3 regions of the Streptomyces sp. NPDC090798 genome follow, and region 3 is predicted to be linked to each of the others. Evidence: riboswitches for the same ligand, from Rfam matches in the RefSeq annotation. Region 3 holds a riboswitch; each other region holds the start of a gene.

Region 1 (5,945 bases), on a different contig from region 3:
GAGTACGTCCGCGAGGTCCACGCCGAAGCCGTCATGTACGCCGGCGACGACCTGGGCGACCTCCCCGCCTTCGCCGCCGTCGACAAACTCCGCTCGGACGGCGTCCCGGGCCTGCTGGTGTGCAGCGGCAGCGCGGAAGTCACCGAACTGACCGAACGAGCGGATCTTGTGGTCGACGGCCCCGCGGGAGTGGTACGCCTGCTGAAGGCATTGGCGAGTCGCCTGGACCGTTGATCCCCGGCCGACTACAGCGCCCCGTCAGGGGCGCGAGGCTGTGACATAGCGGCTCCGCCGCGTGGGCGCGACCAGCCACACGCGACCCGCACCGACAGACGACCGACCCCGCTATCCCTCCAACTCCCGCAACTGCTCCAAGAACCACTGCGCCGGAGGCAACGCGGTCCCGGCGGCAGCCAACCGCTTCGTACGTTCCGCCCGCTCACCCACCGGCATGGTCAGCGCCGCGTTCAGCGCCCGCGCGGTGCCGACCACGTCGTACGGGTTCACCACCACCGCGTCCTCGCCCAGCTCCTCGTACGCCCCCGCCTCCCGTGAGAGCACCAGCACGCACCCCTCGTCGGAGACGACCGGAACCTCCTTGGCGACGAGGTTCATGCCGTCGCGGATGGGGTTGACGAGGGCGACGTCGGCGAGCCGGTACGCGGCCAGGGAGCGGGCGAAGTCGTCCTTGACGTGGAGGACGACCGGGGTCCAGCCCGGTGTGCCGTAGCGGGCGTTGATCTCGGTCGCCACGCGCTGCACCTCGGCCGTGTAGTCGCGGTAGACGGCCAGGTCCTGGCGGGAGGGGTAGGCGAAGGCCACGTGGACGACGCGCTCGCGCCACTCGGGGTGGTCCTCCAGCAGCTGCCGGTACGCCAGCAGACCCCGCACGATGTTCTTCGACAGCTCGGTCCGGTCGACCCGCACGATCGTCCTGCGGCCCTCGCCGACCTGCTCGCGCAGCGCGGCCATACGGTCCGCGACGTCCGCCTCGTGCGAGCGCCTGCGCAGGAAGTCGGCGTCCGCGCCGAGCCCGTGCACGCCGATCCGGGTGTCGCCGAGCCCGCCGACGAGCGCGTCGCAGCAGGCGGTGAACGCGTCCGCCCAGCGCCGGGTGAGGAAGCCGAGCCGGTCCGCGCCGAGCATGCCGCGCAGCACCTGCTCGGCGATGTCGTCGGGCAGTATCCGGAAGTAGTCGACCGGCGCCCAGGGGGTGTGCGAGAAGTGGCCGATCCGCAGGTCGGGGCGGAGCTCGCGCAGCATCCCGGGGACGAGGGTCAGGTGGTAGTCCTGGACGATCGCCACCGCGCCCTGCGCCGCCTCCGCGGCCAGCGCTTCGGCGAACGCGCGGTTGTATGCCTCGTACGACGCCCACTGGCGCCGGAACTCCGCGTCGAAGACCGGCTCCAGCGGGGTCTGGTACAGCATGTGGTGGACGAACCACAGCACGGAGTTCGCGATGCCGTTGTACGCGTCCGCGTGCACGTCGGCGTCGATGTCCAGCATCCGTACGCCCTCCTCGGCGACCCCGCGCCGGACCGCCTCGCGGTCGCCGTCGCCGAGCGCCGAGCACACCCACAGGGCCCCCGCGTCCGGCCCGATCGCGGAGAGGCCCGAGACCAGCCCGCCGCCACCGCGCTTGGCGCGCAGCGAGCCGTCCTCCTGGACCTCGTAGGTGACCGGGCCGCGGTTGGACGCGACGAGGATGTGGTGGGCGCCTTGCGTTGAAACCATGCCTCGAAACTTAGCCCCGCATGGAAACGCTCAAACGTTCCCGTTGGCCATATGAGGGGTCGTATGTGATCTTCCGGCCGGTGGGGGCTGAGCGCGCAGTTCCCCGCGCCCCTTGCGGGGGCGCTGCTACGCCGCCCTTCGTTTCTGGTACTCGGCGATTTCGACCATCGGGGGACGTTCCTCCGTGTCCACCGAGTACGTGCGCGGCTCGAAACCGTCCCCGCCCCGTTCGAACTGGGTGAGGGCCGGGCGGATCAGGTGGCCGCGGGCCAGCCGGAGCTGGGCCGTGCGGTAGATCGCGGCGGACATCCGGCCCAGTGCCTGCCCGTCCTGGTGGCGGTGCTTGCGCACGCCCACGTCGACCTGGGCGAGCGCGTCCAGGCCCACCAGGTGCAGGGCGTCGACCAGCATGCCCAGCTCGATCCCGTACCCGACGGGGAAGGGGAGCTGTTCGAGCAGCGAGCGGCGGGCCGCGTACTCCCCGCCGAGCGGCTGCACGAAGCCGGCCAGCTGCGGCCAGTGCATGTTGAGGAGGGGGCGGGCCATGAGTTCGGTGACCCGGCCGCCCTGGCCCGCCGCACCGCCGAGCGGACGGTCGTACATCGCCTTGACGAGGTCCACACCGGGCTCGGTGAGCAGCGGTCCCACGATCCCGGCGACGAAGTCCGAGGAGAACTCCTTCAGGTCCGCGTCGATGAAACAGATGATGTCCCCGCTCGTCACGAGGAGGGAACGCCACAGCACCTCGCCCTTGCCGGGCACGGTCGGGATGCGCGGCAGGATCTCGTCCCGGTGCACCACGCGCGCGCCCGCCGCGGCGGCCACCTCCGAGGTGCGGTCGGTCGAGCCCGAGTCGATGACGACGATCTCGTCGACGAGGGGCACCTGCTGCATCAGGTCGTGGCGGATGATGGCGACGATCTCGCCGACCGTCTCCTCCTCGTTCAGCGCCGGCAGGACGACGCTCACCGAGGAGCCCGTGGCCCGTTTGGCGGACATGAGTTGGTGGAGCGGGCGATCGGTCACGGACCAGGAGCGATTGCTCAGCCAGCGCTCAGTTTCCTTCAGCACAGTCTGCGGCTCCTCACTGTCTGATCACCCGGTGTCTCACGGTGTGATCCATCTCGCGGTTCGGACGACTATCTCAACTGTCCTGGCCTTCGGTTACAGTCTTGAACAACGCGGATGACCATCGCATGTCGTAGATCATTTGCGGACCACCGCACCACCGCACGACACAACCGAATACCGCTCATCCAGAGGGGCAGAGGGATACGGCCCGATGAAGCCCCGGCAACCCTCCAGCTGGTTCCTGTCACATTGATGTGGCGAGGCTCCCGGCTAGGGAAGGTGCCAAATCCGTCTCACGGCGAAGTGCGTCGTGAGGAAGATGAGGAGAAAGGGCCTCGCCTCCATGGCTGCGCAGACTGTTGCAAGTTCGACCGTTGCAAGCACCACGAACCCTGTCGCGGGCGACACCACCACCGTAGTCGGTGTGGATCTCGGACCCGCCGCCGCGCTTTCCTGCCGCGAGTGCGGGCACCGCGTGCCGCTCGGCCCGGTCTTCGCCTGCGAGGAGTGTTTCGGCCCGCTGGAGATCGCGTACGACTTCTCGGCCTACGAAACCGAAGAGCTCCGGGCGCGCATCGAAGCGGGCCCCGCGAACATCTGGCGCTACGCGCCGCTGCTGCCCGTCCCGGCCGACGTCGCCGACAAGCCGAACATCAACCCCGGCTGGACCAAGCTCGTCAAGGCCGACAACCTCGCCCGCGAGCTGGGCGTCGAGGCCGGCAAGCTCTTCGTCAAGGACGACTCCGGCAACCCGACGCACTCCTTCAAGGACCGCGTCGTCGCCCAGGCCATCGAGGCCGCCCGCGCGTTCGACTTCACCACCCTCTCCTGCTCCTCCACCGGCAACCTCGCCGGCGCCGTGGGTGCCGCCGCCGCCCGCGCCGGCTTCCGCTCCTGCGTGTTCATCCCGCACGACCTGGAGCAGGGCAAGGTCGTCATGGCCGCGATCTACGGCGGCGAGCTCGTCGGCATCGAGGGCAACTACGACGACGTGAACCGCTTCTGCTCCGAGCTGATCGGCGACCCGGCCGGCGAGGGCTGGGGCTTCGTCAACGTCAACCTGCGGCCGTACTACGCGGAGGGCTCCAAGACCCTCGCGTACGAGATCTGCGAGCAGCTGGGGTGGAAGCTCCCCGACCAGCTGGTGATCCCCATCGCCTCCGGCTCCCAGCTCACGAAGATCGACAAGGGTCTTCAGGAGCTGATCAAGCTCGGACTGGTCGAGGACAAGCCGTACAAGATCTTCGGCGCCCAGGCCGAGGGCTGCTCGCCGGTGTCCGTCGCCTACAAGGCGGGCCACGACGTCGTACGGCCCCAGAAGCCGAACACCATCGCCAAGTCGCTCGCCATCGGCAACCCGGCCGACGGGCCGTACGTGCTGGACATCGCGCGGCGCACGGGTGGGGCCGTGGAGGACGTGAACGACGAGCAGGTCGTCGACGCGATCAAGTTGCTCGCGCGTACCGAGGGGATCTTCGCGGAGACGGCGGGCGGGGTGACCGTGGGTGTCACCAAGAAGCTGATCGAGAACGGGCTGCTCGACCCGAGTCTGACGACCGTGGTCCTGAACACCGGTGATGGTCTGAAGACGCTGGACGCGGTGGCCGGTACGGGTCTGACGGCGACCATTCGTCCGAGCCTGGACTCCTTCCGGGAAGCTGGGCTTGCGTAAGCGCTTCGTTGGAAGGGCTGTCTTTCGGCTGCGGGCTGGTGGGGGCTGGTCGCGCAGTTCCCCGCGCCCCTGACGGGGCGCTCCCCATCCGTACGCCAAAATCCGACCGGGAGGTCACCGCATGAGCGTCAACGTCCGCATCCCCACCATCCTGCGCACCTACACCGGTGGTCAGGCCGAGGTGACGGCCGAGGGTGGGACCCTCGGTGAGGTCATCGCGGACCTGGAGAAGAACCACACGGGTATCGCCGCGCGCGTCCTGGACGACCAGGGCAAGCTGCGCCGGTTCGTCAACGTCTACGTGAACGACGACGACGTCCGTTTCGAGCAGGGCCTGGAGACGGCGACGCCGGACGGCGCGGGCGTCTCGATCATCCCCGCCGTCGCCGGTGGCTGACCGCCTCGCGGGCCGTTACCCAGGGTGAGATTGTTACCCTTGGTAATGCCAATTACCGAGAGTTCATCGAATTGCCCCCTCCGTGAGAGAAGCGGAGGGGGCAATTCTGCATGGTTGAGCGCGGTACAGTTGGGGAACCCGCTCCACTTCGCATGCCGGGCGCATATGAGTTCGCGCCCGAAGTCCGGCAAGAAGTAGCCAAAGTGTCCCGCGTTTTTGAGCCTTATATGGCTTTTATGGGGCCCGACTTGCCCTGAATATTCGCAAATTCTCCCCATATTCCCGATCAGTCGTGCCCGGAATTCTCGTCCGATTGACCTGTTGCAGACGGCAGTTGGACAGATACATTCAGCCGCGGTCGACGCGTTCCGGCGCACACCCCCAACCGTTGGGGGGTGAGGTCTGACCCGGGTCCGCGAAGTGCGGTCCTGTGCAAGGGCCAGTAATAGGGGAGTTAGGCATGGCTCAGGGCACCGTCAAGTGGTTCAACGCGGAGAAGGGGTACGGCTTCATCGCGGTCGACGGTGGTGCGGATGTATTCGTCCACTACAGCGCGATTCAGATGGACGGCTACCGCACCCTGGAAGAGGGTCAGCGGGTCGATTTCGAGATCTCGCAGGGCCAGAAAGGGCCGCAGGCGGACATGGTCCGACTCGCGACCAGCTGAAGCACGCGCCGACTGACTGTTCGACGTGACGAAGGGCTCGTATCCCATGGGGTGCGAGCCCTTCGGTCTGTCCGTCCGGCGGCGCGGCTGTCCGGACCGTCGGCGCGGGCCCGCTCGCGCCCCGGCGCGACGCGCGGGTTGCGCGCCCCTTCTCACCTGCGGATCAAGGTGAGGCGCTTGCACTCGGCAGGGGCGAGTGCTAATCATTGGCGTTAGCACTCTGAAGGTGAGAGTGATAACGAAGGACCGGGTCGGTGAGGCCCGCAGGCCAGGTGGTGCAAGGAACCACGGGGCAGGCAGGCCGTCCGTCGCGGGCGCCAGCGCGGTCCGGAGCAATCCACCCCAGTCCGGGAGGACCACTTCACATGGCCAAGATCATCGCGTTCGACGAGGAGGCACGGCGC
Region 2 (5,945 bases), on a different contig from region 3:
TGCTGCACGGCCGCGAGTCGGGCATCATCAAGCGCCTGCCGCACGGTGAGTTCATCGAGGTGCACGAGCCGCTCAGCCAGGACGCCCTGCACACGCTCACCGCGCACGAGCAGTACCAGCCCGCCGAGATCGGCTCGACGGTCGACGAGAACGGTGTCGAGCGCAAGGTGAAGGGCTCGGAGCGGCTGCGCTCCAAGCTGAGCGAGGGCTTCTACGGGGAGGACAGCCAGATCCCCAAGCCCACGGTCGAGGAGTACAAGGAGATCACGAGCGGCCACGGCCACCACTGATCTTCCGACCGGTTGACCGGTCTTTACTGATCGCCACGGCGAGAGCCTCCGTCCATTGCCCGGACGGGGGCTCTTTGCCGTCTCCGGGCCTGGATAGGGTGTTCCCATCCACACAAGGAGTCCCTTTGCCGGGACGACGGACCCAGGAGCGGCTTATGAGCGCTGTGAACCCCGCTGGAGGCAACACCGCGGCGGGCCGTTCCTGGCCCGTGGTGCTGAACGGCCTGCTCGAGGGCCGCGACCAGAGCGCGGACGACACGGCCTGGGCGATGGACCGGATCATGAGCGGCGAGGCGACGGACGCGCAGATCGCCGGGTTCGCGGTGGCGCTGCGGGCCAAGGGCGAGACGGTCGAGGAGATCTCCGGTCTCGTCCGGACGATGTACGAGCACGCCAATGTGATCGAGGTGCCGGGGGACACGGTCGACATCGTCGGTACGGGCGGTGACGGCGCGAAGACGGTGAACATCTCCACGATGTCGTCGATCGTCGTGGCCGGGACCGGTGCCAAGGTCGTCAAGCACGGCAACCGGGCCGCGTCCTCCGCGTCCGGTGCCTCGGACGTCCTGGAGAAGCTCGGCGTCAATCTGGACCTGACGACGAAGCGGGTGGCCGAGGTCGCGGAGGAGGCCGGGATCACCTTCTGCTTCGCGGTGAAGTTCCATCCGGCGCTACGTCATGTCGCGGCGGCGCGGGGGCAGTTGGGGATCCGGACCACGTTCAACGTGCTGGGGCCGCTGACGAACCCGGCGAAGGTGAAGGCGCAGGCCGTGGGAGTCGCGGACCTGCGCATGGCGCCGATCGTGGCGGGCGTGTTCGCCGAGCGCGGCAACTCCTCGCTCGTCTTCCGCGGTGACGACGGCCTGGACGAGCTGACCACCACCGCGACGTCCCGGGTCTGGGTCGTCCGCGACGGCAAGGTCACCGAGGAGCGCTTCGACCCGCGTGACGTCGGCCTCGAACTCGTCCCCGTGGAGGCCCTGCGCGGCGCCGACGCGTCCTACAACGCGGACGTCGCCCGTCGCCTGCTCAACGGCGAGACGGGGCCCGTACGGGATGCTGTGCTCCTGAACTCCGCGGCGGCCCTCGTCGCCCTGTCCCCGACCGACGCACCACTCGCGGACCAGCTCCGCGCCGGCATGGCGAAGGCGGCGGAGGCGATCGACTCGGGGGCGGCGAAGCGGACGCTGGAACGCTGGGTGGCAGCGAGCCAGTCGTAGCCCGGGTCCTTCGACCGCAAGCCGATGGAGCGTGCTCCCCGCCCGCCCCGGCCTTAGTCGTCCGCGGTCCGGTGGAGCTTGCTCGCGCAGTTCCCCGCGCCCCTGGTGCGGGGCTGCGCCCCGAGTTCCCCGTGCTCCTTCAGGGGCGCGGGGAACTGCGCGATCTTTTGGGGGTCTGGGGGCGGAGCCCCCAGGTAGGGATGGGACGGGTAGGGGCGGCGGGGGCGAGGAACGTGGGAGCCCGGCCCGGCGTCCCGGTATGCGGACAGTGGGGTTGCGGGCGGAAGATCTTGTGGCAGGATGCCGTATCAGGTCATGAGCGACAGCCATCAGGCCCCGGCCGGCTGTCCGGCAACCCTCCGTCCGTGGCGGGGTGCCCCGGGTGAAGACCAGGCCGTAGGCAGCGAGGTCTACGGCAAGCGCGGACCCCTCGAGAATCCCAGGGGTCCTGGTCGTTCGAGGGAGCCTTCTGTGAGCAAGCGAATGCGATAGGGCGTAGAGCCCCGCCTCCGCACACCCTTTTGCCTTTCCTCCCTGCGCCGAGCCGTGCAGTCGCACACCCGTACCCCCGTGCACCCGGCCCGCGCAGCGATTCCGCCTGCCTCTCACAGGAGCTCGCCATGTCTGTCCCCACCGCTGCCGCCGACCAGACAGTTTGTGCACCCCTGCCCGTTCTGGGCCGAGACGTCACCGTCCCGCTCGTGACCGGCGGCGAGGTCACCTACGCCGCGCTCGACTACGCCGCCAGCGCCCCCGCCCTCCAGCGGGTGTGGGACGACGTCGCCGCGTACGCCCCGTACTACGGCAGCGTGCACCGCGGCGCCGGGTACCTCTCCCAGCTGTCCACCGACCTCTTCGAGAACGCCCGCAGGACCGTCGCGGAGTTCCTCGACTGCCGGGGCGAGGACCAGGTCGTCTTCACCCGCTCCACCACCGACTCCCTCAACCTGCTCGCCGCCACCCTTCCGGCCGACTGCCAGGTGTTCGTCTTCGAGACGGAACACCACGCCTCGCTGCTGCCGTGGAAGGACGCCCGGGTCACCTACCTCAACGCGCCCCGCACTCCGCAGGAGGCCGTCACGGCCCTGGAGCGGGCCCTCGCCGCCCGCGATCCCTACGGCCCGGCCCTGGTCTGCGTCACCGGCGCCTCGAACGTCACCGGCGAACTGTGGCCGGTGCGCGAGCTGGCCGCCGCCGCGCACGCGCACGGTGCCCGGATCGTCCTGGACGCCGCCCAGCTCGCCCCGCACCACCCGGTGTCGGTGCGGGACCTCGACGTCGACTGGGTCGCCTTCTCCGGGCACAAGCTGTACGCGCCGTTCGGCTCCGGCGTGCTCGCCGGCCGCGCCGACTGGCTGCGCGAGGCCGAGCCGTACCTCGCGGGCGGCGGCGCCAGCCGCAAGGTCACGCGGCGGGCGGACGGCGGCGTGGACGTGGAGTGGCACGAGAGCGCGGCCCGGCACGAGGCCGGTTCGCCGAACGTGATCGGCGCCTACTCCATCGCCGCCGCCTGCAAGGCGCTGACCGAGGCCGGTTTCGACACGCTCGTCGCCCGCGAGGAGCGGCTGATCGGGGCCGTCCGTGCCGGTCTGGCCGAGGTGCCCGAGGTCCGCGTCCTGTCGCTGTTCGGCGACGACGCCCCGCGCGTCGGCGTCATCTCGTTCGTCGTCGAGGGATGGAACAGCTCGCACTTCGCGGCCGCGCTGTCCGCCGAGTACGGGATCGGGGTGCGGGACGGTCTCTTCTGCGCCCACCCGCTGGTGCGCACGCTGCTCGGCAGCGATCCGCAGACACAGGGGGAGTGCGGGGCGCCCGAGGCGGCGCCCGGGGAGAAGTCCCTCAACGCGATCCGCGTCAGCTTCGGGGCCGGTACGCCCGACGAGCATGTCGAGCGGTTCGTGCGTGCGGTCAAGGAACTGGTGCGCGACGGTGCGAAGTGGAACTACCGCACGGAGGACGGCCGCTGCGTCCCGGCGGTCTGACGGCGCGGGCGGTAGGTGGGGGCTCCGCCCCCACACCCCCGAAGGAGATCGCGCACCTGTCCCTAGCTGTCGAGGCCGATGGCGAACGCGGCCTCCAGGTCGTGCTGTGAGTACGTGCGGAACGCGACGTGGGTGTCCGTCGCCTCGACGCCGGGGATCTTGCTGATCTTGCCGGGGATGACGTCCGCCAGGTCGTCATGGGCCTTCACCCGGACCATGGCGATCAAGTCGTACGTACCGGTGACGGAGAAGACCTCGCTGACGCTGTCCAGCGCGGCGATCGACTCGGCGATCTCGGGGATCCGGTCCACGCTGGTCTTGATGAGCACGATCGCGGTGATCACGGCTGGTTTTCTCCCTCGGGGGCTGCTGCTGGGGTTTTCACTCTAGTCGGCCGCCCGAACCGCACCCACGCGTAGACGAACCCCAGCGAGAAGCCCACCAGGTGGGCCAGATAGGCGACCCCTGGGCCCGAGGGGCTGCGGCCCGCCGCCAGCCATTGCAGGGTCACCCAGAAGGGCAGCACGACCCAGGCGGGGAAGCGCAGCGGCAGGAAGAAGAGGAACGGGAAGAGACTGGTCACCCGGGCCCTGGGGAACAGGTACAGGAACGCTCCGAGGACCGCGGAGATCGCCCCCGAGGCGCCGACCAGGGTCTGCTCGGAGCCGGAGTTGGCGATCGCGTAACCCAGCAGAGCCAGGTAGCCGCAGACCACGTAGAAGACGGCGAACTGGACGTGGCCCATGCGTTCCTCGGTCATCGCTCCGAAGACGTAGAAGAAGAGCATGTTGCCCAGGAGGTGGAGCCAGCTGCCATGGATGAACAGGGCCGTGGCCGGGGTGAGCCAGGCGCTCGGGATCCCGTCGAAGAGCTCGGCGGGGATCACGCCCCAGCGCCGGAAGTAGGCCCGCTGGGCGACCACCAGCGCGTCCCCGGTGCCGAACGACGGATTGAGTCCGGAGGCGGGGCTGATCAGGAAGATCAGGCAGCACAGGAAGATCAGTCCGTACGTCACCGGCGCGGACTGACCGCGCATCGTCCTGCCGACCGCCGTACCCCAGGTGCTGATCATGGGACAGAGCATGACGTAACCGGACCGATGCGCACAGAGTGCCTCGCCGCCGTGGACGGCCGAGCGTCGAGTACCCGCCAGGCCGTAGGGTAACGAGCCACACGCGCCGGAGACCGGTGTTGGACGGACACTAGAAGGAAAGCGACTGCCACATGACGGTTCCCCTCCCGACCGCCGAGACTCGCTGGCGCTGCACGCTCTGCGGCAACCTCACGCGATTCGACGTGACCCGCTCGTCCAAGGTCGTCGAGTATGTGCACCTCGACCTGGCCGGTGAGCCGAACGTCGAGGAGCGCAAGGTGGTCAGTGAGACCATCGAGTCGGTGCGCTGCCGGTGGTGCAACGCGGTGGACCAGGTGGAACTGGTGGACAGGCCGGGTGCCGGCTCCTGAGGGAGCGGGCCCCGCACAGACATTGGGGTGACGGATGGTGGAGACCACAGGCGGGGAGCCGGACGACGGCGCCGCTGAGGTGCTCGACCGCCCGCTGCCCGACGGGGTGCGCCGGCGGGTCGTACAGATCGTGTCGGACGGCTTCGGCGGGTTGACCGTTGCCGAATTGCCTGCCCAATTGCGGCAGTATGCGCGGTTCGCCCCCAACCGGCGGGCGAAGTTCGCCGGCAACGCCATGGCCGCCGCGCTGGAGACCGATCCGCTGTTCCGGCAGCGTATCGCCGAGAAGCTCAGAGAGACGCAGCCGGAGCTCGCCGGCGCCCTCGATTCGGGTGCGCCGCCGCCGGCCGCGGATCCGCTGGACGTGGCGGCCGCGGCCTATGTGTTGCGCCCCACGGGCTGGGTGAAGCTGGTGACCGCCGCGGGCGAGGAGGCCCTGCGGGCGGACGCCGAGCGCGCGGACGACGAGAGCCGGGCGGAGCTGGAGCGGCTGCGCGAGGAGCTCGCACAGGCGCGTGGTCAGACCAAGGCCGAAACCGAGCGCTTGCGCACGGAGTTGGAGTCCGCGAAAAGGGAAGCGGAATCGCTTCACCGCAAGTTGCGTGGCGCCCTCAGTGACGTCAAGCGGGGCGAGGCCGCGCTGCGCAAGCTGCAGGGCGAGATGGACACCGTGCGGGCGGACGGGCAGGCGCACGTGTCCGCCGCCGAGAGCGAGACCCGGCGGCTCAAGGCGCGGCTCTCGGAGGCCGAGGCGGCCCTGGAGGCCACCCGTAAGGCGGCGCGCGAGGGTCGCAGTGTCGAGGACATGCGCGTACGGCTGTTGCTCGACACCGTGCTGGAGGCGGCCCAGGGGCTGCGCCGGGAGCTCGCGCTGCCGCCCGTGTCCGTACGGCCGGCGGAGACCGTGGACGCGGTCGAACCGGGGCGCATGACGCCCAAGGACATCGCGGCCCGTGCCCTGTCCGAAAATGATCCCGCGATCCTCGACC
Region 3 (5,945 bases):
GTGATCTGTGTGCCGAGGTTCGTGTTCTGCCCGGGCAGCGGTCTGCCCTGGTCGGTGTTGACGATGCCGATCGGCAGGTGGCGCAGCTCCCCGTTCGGGTTCACGATGCCGCCCATGTAGAGCAGTGAGAGCAGGAACGCCAGCAGACCGCACAGCACGGTCGGCACCAGCCACAGCTTCGGCCGGCGCAGGAGCGCGCCGGCGCTTGCCCGGACGGGGGCGTCGTCGGCGGTGGGCGTGCTGTCGGCGGCCATGGCTCTCCGTGGGTGGGCGCGGCGCGGAACCTGCGTGGGCGGGTACGGGCGCCCGCACCAGGCCAGGATGGAGGCTGCGGCGGCGCGGCGGTCAGCGACGCGCCGCGCCCGGAGCGCCACGAGGGCACCGCGGCTCCTGCTCAGCGCACCGTCGATGAACCGCTGGGGCGTGCCCATGCCGCCGCGGGCGCCGAGGACCGAGCCGAGGACCGCGATACCGAGGGCACCGCCGATCTCACGGACGATGCCGTTGGCCCCGGAGGCCTTGCCGGTCTGCCCCTTGCCGACCGGGAGGAAGAGCGCGAGGGCTGCCCTTCATCACCCGCGAGATGCTGACGGAGGGCGAAGTGCCGGGCCGGTCCTCGGACTTCGACGCCTGGGTCGCCGACGCGCTCGCCCGCGGCGACGCCGACGAACACGTCGCGGCCTTCCGGACCAGGGCGCCCGGTATGCCGTACGCCCGTCCGACGTGCCGACCGGGCGGCGCGTACCACCGGCGAAGGATTCATGATGGGCTTCTCCAAGCGGTCCTTCCAGACCGCGGTGTGAACCCTTGAAACCCTCCGTACCGACACAAACCGCTTCCATCTCAATGGAGTTGAGACATGAACGACCGTGCCGACCAGACCATCGACGCCCTGCGCGGCGGACACGACTACCTCACCGCCGTGGTGCACGGGCTCGCCACCGCCGACCTCACCCGGCCGTCCGGGGCGTCGGAGTGGGACGTGTCCCAGGTCCTCAGCCACCTGGGCAGCGGCGCGGAGATCGGCCTGGCCTCCCTGGAGGGCGCGCTGAACGGCACCGGGCCCAAGGGCGGCGACTTCAACAAGTCGGTGTGGGCGCGCTGGGACGCGATGTCCCCGGTCGAGCGCGCCGAGACCTTCGTGACCGCCAACGAGGCGCTGGTGCGCGGGTACGAGGCTCTCGACCCGCGGGCCCGTGCCGAACTCCGGGTGGACCTCGGCTTCCTGCCCGCGCCCGTGGACGTCACCACGGTGGCGGGTCTGCGGCTCGGCGAGTTCACCCACCACACCTGGGACGTGGAGGTGGCCTTCGACCGTACGGCGGTCCTGGCGCCCGCCGCGGTCGAGCCGCTCCTCGACCAGGCCGGCCTGCTCATAGGCTTCCTCGGCAAGGTCGATGCCCTCGGCGGCCGGCAGGTTCGCCTCGCCGTCCGCACCACCGCTCCCCGGCGCGCGTTCGGGCTCGACCTGGCCGACGCGGTCGCGCTCACCGACGAGCCTGCCGAGCCCGACGCCGTCCTGAGCGCACCGGCCGAGTGGTGGCTGCGGCTCGTCACCGGCCGCCATGCCGCCGCCCACACCCCGGCCGAGGTGACCCTCAAGGGCGACACCCTCACCCTGGACGACCTGCGACGGGTCTTCCCCGGGTTCTGATCCGCCGGACGGCGCGCGACTCCGTGCCCCGTAGGCCTGTCCGGACCTGAAGGGGCTACTTGCTCGGCCCCTCGGGGGCCTGATCGCCACCCTCGACCTGCCCGGAGTCCGCACCGGGATGCGGCGAGGGTGGCAACAGGTCGTGCAGTGCCTCGTACCGCTGCGCGCAGGCCGTCTGCGCGATGGCCTGCGAGACGGCATCGGCCAGCGGGCCCGTGGACTCGCGCAGCAGCCGGCGCGCCTTGTCCGTGAGGGCCACCTCGATACCGCGCCGGTCGCCGCACGCCGAACGCCGCGTGATCAGTCCCGCGTGCTGCAGACACGCCACCTGATAGGTCAGCCGCGTCTTGGGGCGTCCCAGTAGTTCCGCGATCTGGGTCATCCGCAGGCTGGATCCGGGCTGGTCGGCCAGCAGACACAGCACCAGGAACTCGTCGTGCGAGACGTCGAGGGTGTCCTTGACGCGGGCACGCAGCTGCTGCTCGATCGCCCCCGCCGCCGCCAGGAGACGCATCCACGCCCGCAGCGGGGCGGGCAGCAGCTCACAGTCGCCCGACGGATCACGTTCGGGCAGGTCAGCGGGGGCGGAAGGGTCGGCCATAGTGTCACAGTCTACCGGTTGTCCAAATTTGAAGAACCGGCTAGCGTGGGGTCATCCAAATTTGGATGACTGCGTTGTCCCCACAGTCCCCGTGTGCCGCGCGCCCCGTGCGTCGCGCGCTCCTGTGCACCGCCCGTAACCGTCTGGAGAACTCTCGTGACCGTCGCCGTCGAAACCGGCCTGTGGCAGCTCGACCCCGCCCGTACCGCCGTCGCCATCAAGCACAAGACGATGTGGGGCATGGTCACGGTGAAGGGCACCTTCACCGGAGTAACCGGAGAGGGCGAGGTCCAGCCCGACGGGACCGCTCGCGGCACCATCACCCTGGACGTCGCGTCCCTGGACACGAAGAACGCCAAGCGGGACAAGCACCTGCGCTCCGCCGACCTCTTCGACGCCGACCGCCACCCCACGATCACCTTCGCCGTCCGCGACGCCGTCCTCGGTCAGGACGACACCGTGGAGATCAACGGGCAGCTGACCGTGCGCGGCATCAGCCGGCCGCAGCCCGTCACCGGCCGGGTGACCGGGGCGAGCGCCGACACCGTCACGCTCACCACGGAGTTCACCGTGGACCGCGACCAGTTCGACCTGGGCTGGAACCAGATGGGCATGATCCGCGGCCTGACCACCGTCACCGGCACGCTCGTCTTCACGCGCGCCAAGGCCTGATCTTCACGCGCGCCAAGGCCTGATCTTCACGCGCGCCAAGGCCTGATCTTCACCCGCGTCAGGGCCTGAGCCGACGCGGCGCCGGGGCCCGGGGCCCGGGGCCTGCGGCCCTGTCGGCCCCGGCGACTTTGGCGTACGCGCTCAGCGGACCTTGCCGTGGAAGGCCGGGTGGGCGTCGAGCCGACGTACGTAGTCCTGGAGGCGACCGTACGGGCCGAGGGATTCCGTCGGGCCGAGTTGGGTCAGGGCCACCCAGAGGTCGACGTCCGCGGCCGTCAGCTCGTCGCCCAACGCATAGGGGTGCGAGGCGAGTTGCCGGTCCAGCGACTGGAGTGCCGTCGTGCGCGCAAGCGGCGGCGCGGTGGGGGTGACGTCGCGGTCGAGGAGTTCGCGCAAGGCGTCGATGTCCGCGGTGAGGGCCGGTGGGTTGAGCCGGGGGAGGCGGGCGTCGCCCTGACAGGCCGGCAGTCCGGCGAGGTCGCGCAGGATGTCGGGCGTGTGGTTGCTCACGATCCGTCCGCTCCAACGGTCGCACAGCGCGGGCGCGGTGAGCGGACCGTCGTAGTGATGCCAGGTGGCCTCGTACGCGCCGCGCAGTGCGGCGAACGCGCCAGGTGTCTCGGCGGGAAGCGTCAGCAGCGTGGTGGCGACCGAGTCGTGGAGACCGAGCAGCTCCAGGGTGACCGAGATGCGCAGCGAACGCGGACAGCCCGCGGAGAGGTACAGCTGATAGCGGTGCGGCGCCGGGTAGAAACCGCCGGCCAGGCCGACGCCGATGCGGCTGCGGATGCGGTGCGGGCGAGGGGCGGCGAGCGAGACTGTCTTGGGCATGACTCTCCAGGGAACGTCGAAGCCCCCGCGGCCCGTTGGGCGGCGGTGGCGGAACGGAGTGACTGCGCTGACGTACGGACCTGTCCGGATCGCGGGACGCGCCTGGCCGGACGGACCGCATGGACCAGTACGCGCTGGACGAACCGCATGGACTAGTACGCGCTGGAGACCCGCTGCAGATCGATGTGCAGGCGCCTGGTCAGACCGTTCGTGCTCCTCCTGGCCATTCCCATCGCTCCCGTGTCCGGGGCTCGCGAGAGGCGAGACCACGCTTGCCCCGCCGCACCGGCGGAACCCGGTCGTCACCCGGGGCACCCCGTCGCGGTGGAAGGGTTGCCTGTCAGCGGGCCGGGGCCGATAACCGCGTCGAACGGGAGGAACCCGCACGACGGGCGCTGACAATCGTGACCGTCCCTGTCAGTCTCGGTGCGGTCCGCGGAGCCGTCAAGAAGGCATATGCGCGGTCTCACCACGTGGTCATTCCGGCCGGTGCGCGTTGACATTCGTTTGGGGCCATGCCTAACTTACGCCGCATCGGACCGGATCGATTCCGGTCCCTTCGAGGCCCAGCGGGGCGGAATGGTGACGGTGAACGCGATGTACGCAGCTGACGGGACGACCGCTTCGCGGCGCCACGGCTGCCCCGCCACCGCACTGTGTTGTCCCTCCCGCGGCGCCCGCCGTCTCTGTCAGGGCTGACCGCTTCCGCCTTCCGCGGCATTGAACGTCCGCACGGCTCGACCTCCCTCACCCGCCGCCCTGTCGGCGTGCTGTCGGTGAGCCTCCCCCTCCGTACCCCCTGACATCCGTCTGTCCCCGCGCGCACCGCCGTCGTACGGGCCGCGGCGGTGTGTCCGCATTCGTTGGAGCCCTCCATGAGTGAATCCCTGGGCTCCGCCGTGCCGTTGAGCACGACGGAGCCCCGCCCGGCCGCGGCACAGCGCGTGCTGCCCCTGCGCCACCCCGGCCGCTGGATCGCCTCGGCGGTCGTGCTCGTCGTGGTCGCCCAGATCGTCCACGGGCTGGCGACCAACCCCTTCTTCCAGTGGGACCGGTTCCAGTACTGGTTTCTGCGTCCCACGATTCTCGACGGCCTGCTCATCACCCTCGAAGTGACGCTCTACAGTGCCGTGTTGGGCCTGCTCGGGGGCATCCTGCTCGCGCTGGCCCGGCTCTCCAGGAGCCCCGTGCTGCGCGCGGTGAGCTGGGTCTACATCTGGCTGTTCCGCTCGGTGCCGCTCATCGTCGTCCTGCTCTTCCTCTACAACTTCAGCGCGCTCTACAAGACGCTGAGCCTTGGTGTCCCCTTCGGGCCCGCCTTCCTCACCTTCGACGAGTCGCGGCTCGCCACCGACATGGTCGTCGCGGTCGTCGGACTGAGCCTCAACGAGGCGGCGTACGCGGCGGAAGTGGTCCGCGGCGGCATCCTCTCCGTCGACCAGGGCCAGCACGAGGCGGCCTCCGCCCTCGGTCTGCCCAAGGGCTACCAGTTCAGGAAGATCGTGTTCCCGCAGGCGCTGCGCTCCATCACCCCGAACTACGTCAACCAGCTGATCGGCCTGATCAAGGGCACCTCGCTGGTCTTCTACGTCTCGCTGCTCGACCTCTTCGGCTCGGTGCAGAGCATGGGCTCCACCTACCCCGGCGACATCGTGCCGCTGCTGCTCGTCGCCACCGTCTGGTACCTGATCCTCACGAGTGTCGTGTCCGTCGTCCAGTTCTACGTCGAGCGGTACTACTCGCGGGGCGCGCTGCGCTCCCTCCCGCCGACCCCGTTGCAGAAGGTCCGGAGTGGTCTGCGTGACCTGCGGGCCCGGGTCCGCAAGGAGGCGGCGATATGACCGGCGAGACACTCGCGATCCGACCGGCCGCCGTCGAGGTGCGCGATGTGCACAAATGGTACGGCGCCCACCGTGTGCTGAACGGAGTGGAGCTGACGGTGCGGCCCGGTGAGGTCACCGTGATCCTCGGCCCGTCCGGCTCGGGCAAGTCCACCCTCCTCAGGGTGATCAACCACCTGGAGAAGCCCGAGATCGGCCATGTCAGCCTGAACGGCGAGCTCATAGGCGTACGCCGACATGGCGAGCGCAGCGAGACGGGGGTCCCCCCGGCCGAAGGCAGGGGGAGGCTCAAGGAGCTGACCGAGCGGGCGATCCTGGCCCAGCGCGGCCGGATCGGGTTCGTCTT

Evidence for each region. A riboswitch is a leader RNA that binds a small molecule or an ion and turns the genes downstream of it on or off. The one in region 3 is predicted to bind S-adenosylmethionine.
Region 1: linked by a shared signal. The riboswitch ahead of thrC (threonine synthase) and the one ahead of ACIQTP_RS07235 (putative leader peptide) in region 3 are both predicted to bind S-adenosylmethionine.
Region 2: linked by a shared signal. The riboswitch ahead of ACIQTP_RS19250 (aminotransferase class V-fold PLP-dependent enzyme) and the one ahead of ACIQTP_RS07235 (putative leader peptide) in region 3 are both predicted to bind S-adenosylmethionine.

The regions. Positions count from the first base shown of each region.
Region 1 is NZ_JBIVXA010000013.1:59,526-65,470, forward strand. It holds gene otsB (trehalose-phosphatase) at 1-234, shown strand, start outside; gene ACIQTP_RS27275 (trehalose-6-phosphate synthase) at 346-1,734, opposite strand; gene ACIQTP_RS27280 (glucosyl-3-phosphoglycerate synthase) at 1,861-2,805, opposite strand; SAM riboswitch class I at 2,984-3,131, shown strand; gene thrC (threonine synthase) at 3,149-4,477, shown strand; gene ACIQTP_RS27290 (MoaD/ThiS family protein) at 4,599-4,874, shown strand; gene ACIQTP_RS27295 (cold-shock protein) at 5,335-5,541, shown strand; gene groL (chaperonin GroEL) at 5,907-5,945, shown strand, end outside.
Region 2 is NZ_JBIVXA010000008.1:121,186-127,130, reverse strand. It holds gene ACIQTP_RS19260 (cytochrome bc complex cytochrome b subunit) at 1-290, shown strand, start outside; gene trpD (anthranilate phosphoribosyltransferase) at 446-1,510, shown strand; SAM riboswitch class IV at 1,822-1,938, shown strand; gene ACIQTP_RS19250 (aminotransferase class V-fold PLP-dependent enzyme) at 2,131-3,492, shown strand; gene ACIQTP_RS19245 (Lrp/AsnC family transcriptional regulator) at 3,555-3,836, opposite strand; gene ACIQTP_RS19240 (rhomboid family intramembrane serine protease) at 3,833-4,564, opposite strand; gene ACIQTP_RS19235 (hypothetical protein) at 4,717-4,956, shown strand; gene ACIQTP_RS19230 (NYN domain-containing protein) at 4,991-5,945, shown strand, end outside.
Region 3 is NZ_JBIVXA010000002.1:663,294-669,238, reverse strand. It holds gene ACIQTP_RS07260 (YhgE/Pip domain-containing protein) at 1-254, opposite strand, end outside; gene ACIQTP_RS07255 (maleylpyruvate isomerase family mycothiol-dependent enzyme) at 860-1,654, shown strand; gene ACIQTP_RS07250 (MarR family winged helix-turn-helix transcriptional regulator) at 1,710-2,255, opposite strand; gene ACIQTP_RS07245 (YceI family protein) at 2,412-2,927, shown strand; gene ACIQTP_RS07240 (glutathione S-transferase C-terminal domain-containing protein) at 3,069-3,758, opposite strand; gene ACIQTP_RS07235 (putative leader peptide) at 3,911-3,985, opposite strand; SAM riboswitch class IV at 4,022-4,168, opposite strand; gene ACIQTP_RS07230 (amino acid ABC transporter permease) at 4,634-5,599, shown strand; gene ACIQTP_RS07225 (amino acid ABC transporter ATP-binding protein) at 5,596-5,945, shown strand, end outside.